Regions from separate parts of the Thermus sp. KWY1 genome, predicted to be linked through region 1. Evidence: riboswitches for the same ligand, from Rfam matches in the RefSeq annotation. Region 1 holds a riboswitch; the other holds the start of a gene.
What was found. A riboswitch is a leader RNA that binds a small molecule or an ion and turns the genes downstream of it on or off. The one in region 1 is predicted to bind thiamine pyrophosphate.

Region 1 (4,845 bases):
GTTCCTCTATGACCTCGAAAAGCTCGTCCGCGGACATGTCGAAGAAGCTCTTCCGCTTGGCGGCGCGGAACTCCGCCTCATAGATGGGCACGGTGCCCAAAGGAACGGTGGCCACCTCGAGGATTCTTTCCCGGATGGCCTTCAAGTCCCCCCCTGTGGAGAGATCCATGATGGTGTCCGCCCCGTACTGGATGGCCACCCTGGCCTTTTCCACCTCCTCCTCGAGGTTGACGTAGTCGTAGGAAGTACCCAGGTTGGCGTTCACCTTCACGCTGAGCCCTTCCCCGATCCCCTTGAAGTCCCGAAGGGTGCGGTGGTTGGGGTTCCTGGGAATCACGACCCGCCCCGACGCCACCCCTTCCCGCACATACTCAGGGGAAACCCCCTCCTTCTCCGCCACGTAAGCCATCTCCTCGGTCACGATGCCCTTCCTTGCCGCTTCCAGCTGGGTCATAGCTACACCCCCAAAAGCTCGAGAATCCTCTTCGCCGTCCACGGGGCCAGGAGGACGCCGTTCCTTCCATGGCCCATCGCAGCCAGCACTCCCCTTTCCACCTCACCCACGAAAAGCTCTCCCACCGGCCTGTACCCCCAAAGGGCCTCCCGGAACCTGGCCCCTGCCAGCAGGGGAAAGCGCTCGTGGGCGTAGTCGGAAAGCCACCTTAGGCCGAATAGATCCACTCCCTGAGCCCATCCCTCTCGCTGGGTGGCCCCCACGAATACCCCACCCTCCCGGGGAAGGAGGTACCCTTCCCCAGCGAAGAGGGGGGCAGGAGGAGCCGGGCCCTCGAGGACCAAGGCCTCCCCCTTCAGGGGCCGGACCCCAAGGCCAAATCGGCTACCCCAGGCGCCCACGGCCAGGAGGACGAACCGGGCCTGGGCGGTAAAGGGCTCCTCTAGCCTGCGCCCCCGCACTCCCCCTTCCTTCACCTCCTCCACCTCGGCTTGCAGGAAAGGGGTTTCCATGACCTCCAAGGCTTTCAGTAAGGCCTCGCGGAGGGCCCTGGGATGGACATACCCCCCAGGGAAGGTACGCGCTCCCCTTCCACCGCGAACCGGGTAGGACAAGGACTCCTGGGCCTCCCAGGCCTCCTTTTCCACCTCGGACAGGGCCACCACCTGGGTGCCGCTAAACCCCGCCTCCACCTTCCATCCCTTGGCGGCAAGCTCCTCGAGGAGGCCTGGATAGTACTCTAGGCCGAAAAGGGCCGCCTCCAAAACCTCCCCGGAAAGCCCCTCGGGATAAGGAGCCAGCATCCCCGCACTGGCCAGGGTAGCCGCTCCCTCCTTACCGGCATCTAGGAGGAGGACGGAAAGCCCCCGCTTCCTGAGCTCGTAGGCGGCGAGGGTTCCGATAATCCCCGCCCCCACCACCGCCACCTCTACCCTCACGGCTTAGGACCTCCCAAAGGGATGCCCTCCATGGGGCTCGAGGGGCTCGCCACCTCCCGGGGTCGCATGGGGCCGGCCAAAAAGGCTTTCCTCCCCGCCTCCACAGCCAAACGAAAGGCCTCAGCCATGGCCACGGGATCTTGGGCCTCGGCAATGGCGGTGTTCACCAGCACGGCGTCCAAACCCATCTCCATCACCTCCGCTGCATGGGAAGGGAGGCCAAGCCCTGCATCCACCACCACCGGGGGCAGTGAGGTCTTCTCCCGGGCGAAGAGCTCCAAAAGGGCCCGGGTCTTCACCCCCCAGCCGGAGCCGATGGGGGCCGCCAGGGGCATCACCGTAGCCGTGCCCTGCTCCGAAAGCTTCTTGGCCAGGACGAGGTCAGGACCGATGTAGGGCAGGACCAGGAAGCCCTCGTCCATGAGCATCCTCGCCGCCCTCAGGGTCTCCACGGGATCGGGGAGGAGATAGGTGGGGTCAGGGATCACCTCCAGCTTCACCCACCTCTCCCCGGTGAGGACCCGGCCCAGCCGGGCTATCCTCAACGCTTCCTCCGCCGTCCTGGCACCTGCTGTGTTGGGCAGGAGGCGCACGCCCTCTAAGGTCTCGAGGAGACCCACATGCCCGGGCATCCTGGCCTCCACCCGGCGGATGGCCACGGTGACCACCTCGGCCCCCGCAGCCTTTATGGCCTCTCGCATCACCCCGAAGTCCCGGAACTTGCCCGAGCCCAGGATAAGACGGCTTTTAAGCTCTATGTCCCCGACCTTCCAGGTGTCCATCTAGCCTCCTTGCATGAGGGTGACCACCTCCACCACATCCCCCTCCTTCAGGACGTGATGAGGAAGCTCCCGCCCCGGGTAGGCCTCCTCGTTGAGGAGGACCGCCACCCGGGAAAGATCCACGTCCAGCTGCTCCAGAACCTCCCTGAGCGTCTTGCCCTCGAGGGGCTTAGCCTCCCCGTTAAGCCACACCATAAAGCCGCTCCCTGAATGCCTGGGCCGCCCGCTCGGGGTTCTCAGCGTCCAGGATGGCGCGGACCACCACAACTCGGCGCGCCCCGGCCTCCAAAACCTCCCCCAGGTTCTCCAGGGTGATGCCGCCGATGGCGTACCAGGGCCTCTCCCCCAGGTTCTCCCGGGCCCAGCGCACATAGCCCAGGCCCGCGGCCTGCCTCCCCGGCTTGGTGGGGGTTTCCCACACAGGGCCTATGGAGAGGTAGTCCACGCCTTCCTCGAGGGCTCTTAGGGCCTGTTCGGGAGCGTGGGTAGAGCGGCCCACCATCCCCTGAAAGAAGCGCCGGGCCTCCGCGGGCGTCAGGTCCCCCTGGCCAAGGTGCACCCCATCCGCTCCCAGAAGGGCCGCCAGGTCCGGCCGGTCGTTGAGGAAGAAGGGCACCCCATACCGTCGGGCCAGGGCCAGCATCCTCTCCCCCAGGTCCAGGATGGGCCTCGCCTCCCAGTCCTTGGCCCGAAGCTGCAACACCTCCACCCCACCCGCCAGGGCCCGTTCCGTCCGATCCAGCACCTCCGCCATGGACCAACCGGGCCTCGGGGTCACCACCAGATAGAGCCTTCCCAGCAAGCTTTCACCTCCCCAGCGCATGTGCCCTACGGGTAAAGCCTCAAGCGGGTATCCAAGGCCCACGCGGCCTGGGGAGAGGTCGGTTTGTAAGGGGATTCTTCCGCATAGGCTTCCCTCCGCCGGCATTACCCGGATCAGGTTCTAAGGGTTGCTGGGAGAAACCCAGCTCTCAGCCCCTCCATTGGGGCACCCCTAGCCTGTCCCTTCCACTATAGCATGCGGGGCTCTCGAAAACCCGACCTGGGGAACAGGGCATATACCCTTGACTTTCATACACTCAATGGTATACTATGCCGGGCAATCCCCCGGGGAGGGGGGAAAGGAGGCGGAATGGCAGGACTCAGCGTGGAGGCCGAAGCCGAAATCCAGTATCTGGAGGCCATGATTGCCCGCCTCGAGGCGGGGGAGGAAGACCCCGAGGACTTCCGGGTCTACCGCCTGAAAAACGGCATCTACGGCATTCGGGGAAGGCCAGAGCACCACATGGTGCGCATCAAACTCCCCGTGGGCCGGGTAAGCCCAGAGGCCCTAAGGGTTCTGGCAGAGGTGGCGGAGCGGTATGCAGAAAACCGTCTGGCCCACGTAACCACCCGGCAGGCGGTACAGCTCCACCACGTGCACCGAAGGGACGTACCCCACGTCCTCCGGGCTGTAAACAGGGTAGGCCTCACTACCCGCGAGGCCTGCGGCCACTCCATCCGAGCCATCACCTGCTGCCCGTACGCCGGAGTTTCCGCTGAGGAGCCCTTTGACGTGACTCCCTACGCCGAGGCCGCCTACCGCTACTTCCTCCGTCACCCCGTGGGGCAGAACCTGCCCCGCAAATTCAAGATTGCCTTTGAGGGGTGCGCCACAGACCATGCCCGTACCCCCATTCACGACATCGGGGTGGTGGCCGCGGTGGAGGGGGGCAAAAGGGGCTTCCGCCTTTATGTGGGCGGGGGCTTGGGAGCGGCTCCCATGAGCGCGGAACTTTTGGAACCCTTTACCCCAGAAGAGGACCTCCTCCCCACCATGCTGGCCATCATCCGCCTCTTTGACCGCCACGGTAACCGCAAGGTCCTAACCCAAGCCCGGCTCAAGTTTCTGGTAAAGAAGTGGGGAATTGCCGCCTTCCGCGAGGCGGTAAGGGAGGAAAGGCGGATCGTGAAGCTCACCGCAAGCGGTGAGGACCTAAAGGCCTGGCAACCTCCCCAGGACCTCCCACCCCCAAGCCTTCCCTCCCCTCCCAGGAAGCCCTTCTCCTTCGCTCCCGGGTTTGATGCCTGGCGCCGCACCAACCTCTTTCGTCAAAAGCAAGAGGGCTACTACACCGTGGCCGTGCGCCTTCCCCTTGGGGATATCACCCCGGAAGGGCTCAGGGCGCTGGCGGATATCGCCGAAACCTACGCTGGAGAAATAAGGAGTGCCATCAGCCAGAACTTACTCCTTCGCTTCGTGCCCGAGGACGCTTTGGGTGGGCTTTACGAAGCCCTGTTGCGGGTGGGCCTGGCCCATCCTGAGGCCCACACCATCCTGGACATAACCCGCTGCCCTGGAGCTGACACCTGCAACCTGGCCATCACCCGCTCCCGGGGACTGGCGCAGGCCCTGGAAGCGCACCTCCACACCCTTCCTCTGACCCATGATCCAGCGGTGCGGTCCATTAGCATCAAGATCTCCGGTTGCCCCAACTCCTGCGGTCAACACCACATAGCTGATATCGGCCTTTACGGCTCAAGCCGTAAGGTAGGGGAAAACGAAGTTCCTCACTACACCCTCCTCCTGGGGGGGCGCACCCGGGAGGGGGAGGCCCGTTTTGGCCAAGTAGTGGCTCGGATTCCTGCCCGGCGCACTCCTGAGGCGGTGGAAAGGATCCTGAAGCGCTAC
Region 2 (4,845 bases), on a different contig from region 1:
TCACCATGCGCACCTTCCACACGGGCGGCGTGGCGGTGGGCACCGACATCACCCAGGGTCTGCCCCGGGTCATCGAGCTCTTTGAGGCCCGCAGGCCCAAGGCTAAGGCGGTGATCTCCGAGATCGACGGGGTGGTGCGCATCGAGGAAACCGAGGAGAAGCTTTCCGTCTTCGTGGAATCCGAGGGCTTCTCCAAGGAGTACAAGCTTCCCAAGGATGCCCGCTTGGTGGTGAAGGATGGGGATTACGTGGAGGCGGGCCAGCCTTTGACCCGCGGGGCCGTGGATCCCCACCAGCTTCTGGAGGCCAAGGGCCCCGAGGCGGTGGAGCGCTACCTGGTGGACGAGATCCAGAAGGTCTACCGGGCCCAGGGGGTGAAGCTCCACGACAAGCACATCGAGATCGTGGTGCGGCAGATGCTCAAGTACGTGGAGGTCACCGATCCCGGGGATAGCCGCCTGCTGGAGGGCCAGGTCCTGGAGAAGTGGGACGTGGAGGCCCTGAACGAGCGGCTCATCGCCGAGGGCAAGACCCCGGTGGCCTGGAAGCCCCTCCTCATGGGGGTCACCAAGAGCGCCCTCTCCACCAAGAGCTGGCTTTCCGCCGCCAGCTTCCAGAACACCACCCATGTGCTCACCGAGGCGGCCATCGCCGGCAAGAAGGACGAGCTCATCGGTCTCAAGGAAAACGTCATCTTGGGCCGCCTGATCCCTGCGGGGACCGGAAACGACTTCGTGCGCTTTACCCAGGTGGTGGACAAGAAGACCCTCAAGGCCATCGAGGAAGCCAGGAAGGAGGCGGTGGAGGCCAAGGAGCCGGCGGTGCGCCGTCCGGTTCGCCGGGAACAGCCGGGCAAGCAGGCTTAATGCCATGCTGGCTAAGCTTTATTCGGCCTTTCGCCAGGTGGGGGAGGATCTTTTCCACCAGAGGCTCATCTCCGCCACCGCGGGCAACTTTTCCGTGCGCACCAAGGAGGGCTTTCTCATTACCAAAAGCGGGGTGCAGAAGGCCCGCCTGACCCCCGAGGACCTGGTGGAGGTGCCCCTCGAGGGCCCTTTCCCGGAAGGGGCCAGCGTGGAGAGCGTGATCCACCGGGAGGTGTACCGGGCGACCCCGGCCCGGGCCATCGTCCATGCCCATCCCCGGGTGGCGGTGGCTCTTTCCTTGCACCTGGACCGGATTGTTCCCCTGGACCTCGAGGGCCAGTACTACCTGAAGGAGGTTCCCGTGCTTGCCCCCAAGACCACAAGCGCCACCCTGGAGGCCGCTTTGGCCGTGGCGGAGGGCCTTAAGGAGCACCGAGCCTGCCTGTTAAGGGGCCACGGGGCCTTTGCCATAGGGCTTAAGGAGAAGCCGGAGGAAGCCCTTCTGGAGGCCTATAGCCTCCTCACCGCCTTGGAGGAAAGCGCGGAGATCCTCTTCTACTACCGCCTTTGGGGGAAGGGATGAGGGTACTCTTTGTGGAGGGCAAGGAAAAGGAGGCCCTTTTGGGCTTGGCCCGGGAGCTTCCCCATCCCTACTGGCTTCTTGCGGGGGAAGGGATTTGGCTTTTGGAGGTGTTTGGCGCCGGGGAGGAAGCCATGGCCAAGGCCAGGGCCCTGCCCGGGGTTAAGGTTTGGGCCTTTGCCCTGGAGGATGGGGTAGTCTATAGGGGATGCGGGAAGAAATCGGCTACATCCCCGTAGGGGAGGCGGAGCTTTACGTGGAGGACGTGGGGGACGAGCATGCCCCGGCCCTCCTGGTCCTCCACGGGGGGCCTGGGGGGAACGCCTACGCCCTCAGGGAAGGGCTTCAGGACTACCTGGAAGGGTTCAGGGTCATCTACTTCGACCAGCGGGGCTCCGGCCGGAGCCTGGAGCTTCCCCAGGACCCCAGGCTTTTCACCATAGATGCCCTGGTGGAGGATACCGTGGCCCTGGCCGAGGCCCTGGGGCTGGAGCAGTTTCATCTTCTGGCCCACGGCTTCGGAGCCCTGGTGGCCCTGGAGCTCCTCCGCCGCTACCCGGAGGTCCTGGGGGCGGTGCTCCTTTCCCCCTGGGTGAGCTTCCCCTGGCTTTCCGCAAGGCTTGTGGAGGCGGCGGGGCTTGAACCTTTGGCCGACCCCGAGGCGAACCTGAGGGCGGCCTTGGAGAAGGCGGAGCCCAAGCTCCTCTTCGACCGCCTCATGTTCCCCACCCCCCATGGCCGACTGGAGTACGAGTGGGTGGCGGAGGGCTCGGGCATCCTGGGGCCGGATACCCCGGCCTTGGCCTTTTGGAAAAACGGCCTCTGGCGGCTGGACTACACTCCCTACCTCTCCCCAAGCCGCAAGCCAGTGGCCCTGGTGGTGGGGGAGAAGGACGGCACCAGCTACCCCTATGCCGAGGAGGTGGCGGAACGCCTCAAAGCCCCCATCCGGGTGATACCCGGGGCCGGGCACTACCCCTGGATCGACCAGCCGGAGGCTTTTGGCGAGACCTTCCGGGAGGTCCTCGAGGGCCTGCTGGCTCCCTGGAGGGTGTGAGGGATGCCCTTCCAGGGCCAGGAAGGGTGGTAAACTCAGGGCGTCACCGGGGGTGCCCTCTTATGGGGCTGAGAGATACCCTTGGAACCTGATCCGGGTAATGCCGGCGTAGGGAAGGTGACCAAGGCCCCTCCCGGTGACAAGGAGGGGTTTTATGTTGAGGATCCTTGCCCTGCTGGTCCTTCTGGCCTTCGGCTTCGCCCAGGAGATCACCGTCCTCACCCACAGCAGCTTTTCCCTGGATAAGGGGCTCATCGCCCGGTTTGAGCGGGAAACCGGCCTGAAGCTTCGCTTCCTTAAAGGGGGGGATGCCGGGGAGACCCTAAACCGGGCCATCCTCACCAAGGGAGCCCCCATCGCCGACGTGATTTACGGCTTTGACAACACCTTCCTCTCCCGGGCCCTCGAGGCGGATATCCTCTTGCCCTACCGTAGCCCCGAGATCCAAAACCTGAAGGCCACCTTGCTTCTGGACCCTACCTTCCGCGCCCTTCCCGTGGACTACGGTTGGGTGAGCCTGAACTACGACCGGGCTTACTTCAAGGACCGTCCCTTGCCCAAGTCCCCCGCCGACCTTGCCCGGCCCGAGTATGGCAGGCTTCTGGTGGTGCAAAACCCCGCCACCAGCTCCCCGGGCCTGGCCTTTCTCATGGCCACGGTGGCCCGCTTCGGCGAGGATGGCTACCTGGACTTCTGGGCCAAGCTCAGGGATGGAGGGGTGCGGGTGGCCAAGGGCTGGAGCGAGGCCTACTACACCCACTTCACCCTTTACAAGGGGGATAGGCCCCTGGTGGTCTCCTACACCACCAGCCCCGCCGCCGAGGTCTACTATTCCGAGGGGAAGTACCAAGAGCCGCCCACGGGGAACCTCTTCCCCGAGCTGGCCTTCTTCCAGGTGGAGTTCGTGGGGATCCTGAAGGGGACCAAGAACCTGGAGGGGGCCAGGAAGGTGGTGGACTGGCTCCTTTCCAAGCCAGTCCAGGAGAACCTTCCCACGGAGATGTGGATGTACCCGGCCCGCCGGGATGCCAGGCTCCCCGAGGTCTTCCGCTTCGCGCCTGAGCCCCTTGGGAGCGTGCGTATGGACCCCAGGGCCATGGCCCAAAACCGGGAGCGCTGGATTGAGGAGTGGACCAAGGTGGTCCTGCAGGGGCAAAGCCCCGAGTCGGTGCGCCAGGGCAGGCGGTAGCGCCTCCCTCAGGCTGGGAAGGTGCCGGGCAGCTTGGGGGTTAGGCTTAGGAGGATGGCCTACGGAGGCTTTTTCGTCCTCCTCTTCCTGGGCTTAGCCCTCTTTTACCCCCTTTTCCGCATCCTGGCCCTGGGGGTAGGGGAGGGGTTTGCCCGGGCCCTGGCGAACCCCTACTACTGGGAGCGCTACCTCTGGAGCCTGGAGTATGGGCTTCTTTCCGCCCTCTTCACCTTGTCCCTGGCCCTGCCCCTGGCCTTCCTCTTCCGCCGTCGCTTTCCCCTTAGGGGGGTTTTCCTGGCTCTTTCCACCTTGCCCTTCGTCCTCCCCACCCCGGTGGTGGCCCTGGGGTTTTTAGCCCTCCTGGGCCCCAGGGGACTTTTGGGGGTGGACCTTTACGGCACCAAGGCCATCCTTTTTCTGGCCGCCATTTTTTACAACCTGGGCCTTGCCCTCAGGATCCTCCTGCCGGTGGCCTTGAACCTGGAGGGCCCCTTGCAGGCGGCCCGGGTCCTGGGGGCCTCGAGCCCCAGGGCTTTTCTAAGGGTAGGGCTTCCCCTCCTCCTCCCCGCCTTGGGTTCTGCGGGGCTTTTGGTGTTCATCTACGCCTTTTCCGCCTTCGGGGTTCCTCTCCTCCTGGGGGGGCCCCGGTACGCCACCCTCGAGGTGGAGGTCTACACCCTTTTGGCCTACCGCCTGGCCTTCCCCGAGGCCAGCGCCCTCATGCTTTTGGAGATCCTCACCCTGGGCCTCGCCGTGGCCCTCTACCTGCGCCTCCGGCCTTACCCCCTGTCCCCCGGAGGGCTTCTTCCCCCTCCTCCTTGGGCCTATACCCTGGGCCTAGGCGTCCTTTTTCTCCTCCTTTTTGCCCCCTTGTGGGGGCTTTTTCTGCGCCTGGACCTAGGGGCCTTGGCCGCCGCCTGGGCCTCGGAGGACTTCACTCCCCTTTCCGTGGCGTTGGGGAATAGCCTCCGCTTCACCCTCTTGGCCCTGGCCCTGGCGCTTCCTTTGGGAGTGGCTTATGCCGCAGCAGCCCGCCGGAGCCCCCTCATGGACCTCTTGGGGCTTTTCCCCCTCATGCTGAGCCCGGTGGCCGTGGGCCTCGGCTACCTTTTGGCTTACCCGAACCTCCGGGGCTCCTTGGTCCTTTTGCTTG

Region 2: it holds a riboswitch for thiamine pyrophosphate, as region 1 does, so the genes downstream of both, AC27GT_RS00915 (thiamine ABC transporter substrate-binding protein) here and thiE (thiamine phosphate synthase) in region 1, are expected to answer to the same signal.

Annotation. Positions count from the first base shown of each region.
Region 1 covers NZ_BAAJPG010000011.1:24,553-29,397, reverse strand. Annotated here, with positions in the region: gene thiC (phosphomethylpyrimidine synthase ThiC) at 1-454, opposite strand, end outside; gene AC27GT_RS03280 (NAD(P)/FAD-dependent oxidoreductase) at 457-1,392, opposite strand; gene AC27GT_RS03275 (thiazole synthase) at 1,389-2,174, opposite strand; gene thiS (sulfur carrier protein ThiS) at 2,175-2,369, opposite strand; gene thiE (thiamine phosphate synthase) at 2,356-2,976, opposite strand; TPP riboswitch at 3,071-3,180, opposite strand; gene AC27GT_RS03260 (nitrite/sulfite reductase) at 3,307-4,845, shown strand, end outside.
Region 2 covers NZ_BAAJPG010000002.1:59,132-63,976, forward strand. Annotated here, with positions in the region: gene rpoC (DNA-directed RNA polymerase subunit beta') at 1-866, shown strand, start outside; gene AC27GT_RS00900 (fuculose-1-phosphate aldolase) at 871-1,449, shown strand; gene AC27GT_RS00905 (hypothetical protein) at 1,446-1,685, shown strand; gene AC27GT_RS00910 (alpha/beta fold hydrolase) at 1,655-2,503, shown strand; TPP riboswitch at 2,542-2,636, shown strand; gene AC27GT_RS00915 (thiamine ABC transporter substrate-binding protein) at 2,658-3,692, shown strand; gene AC27GT_RS00920 (ABC transporter permease) at 3,747-4,845, shown strand, end outside.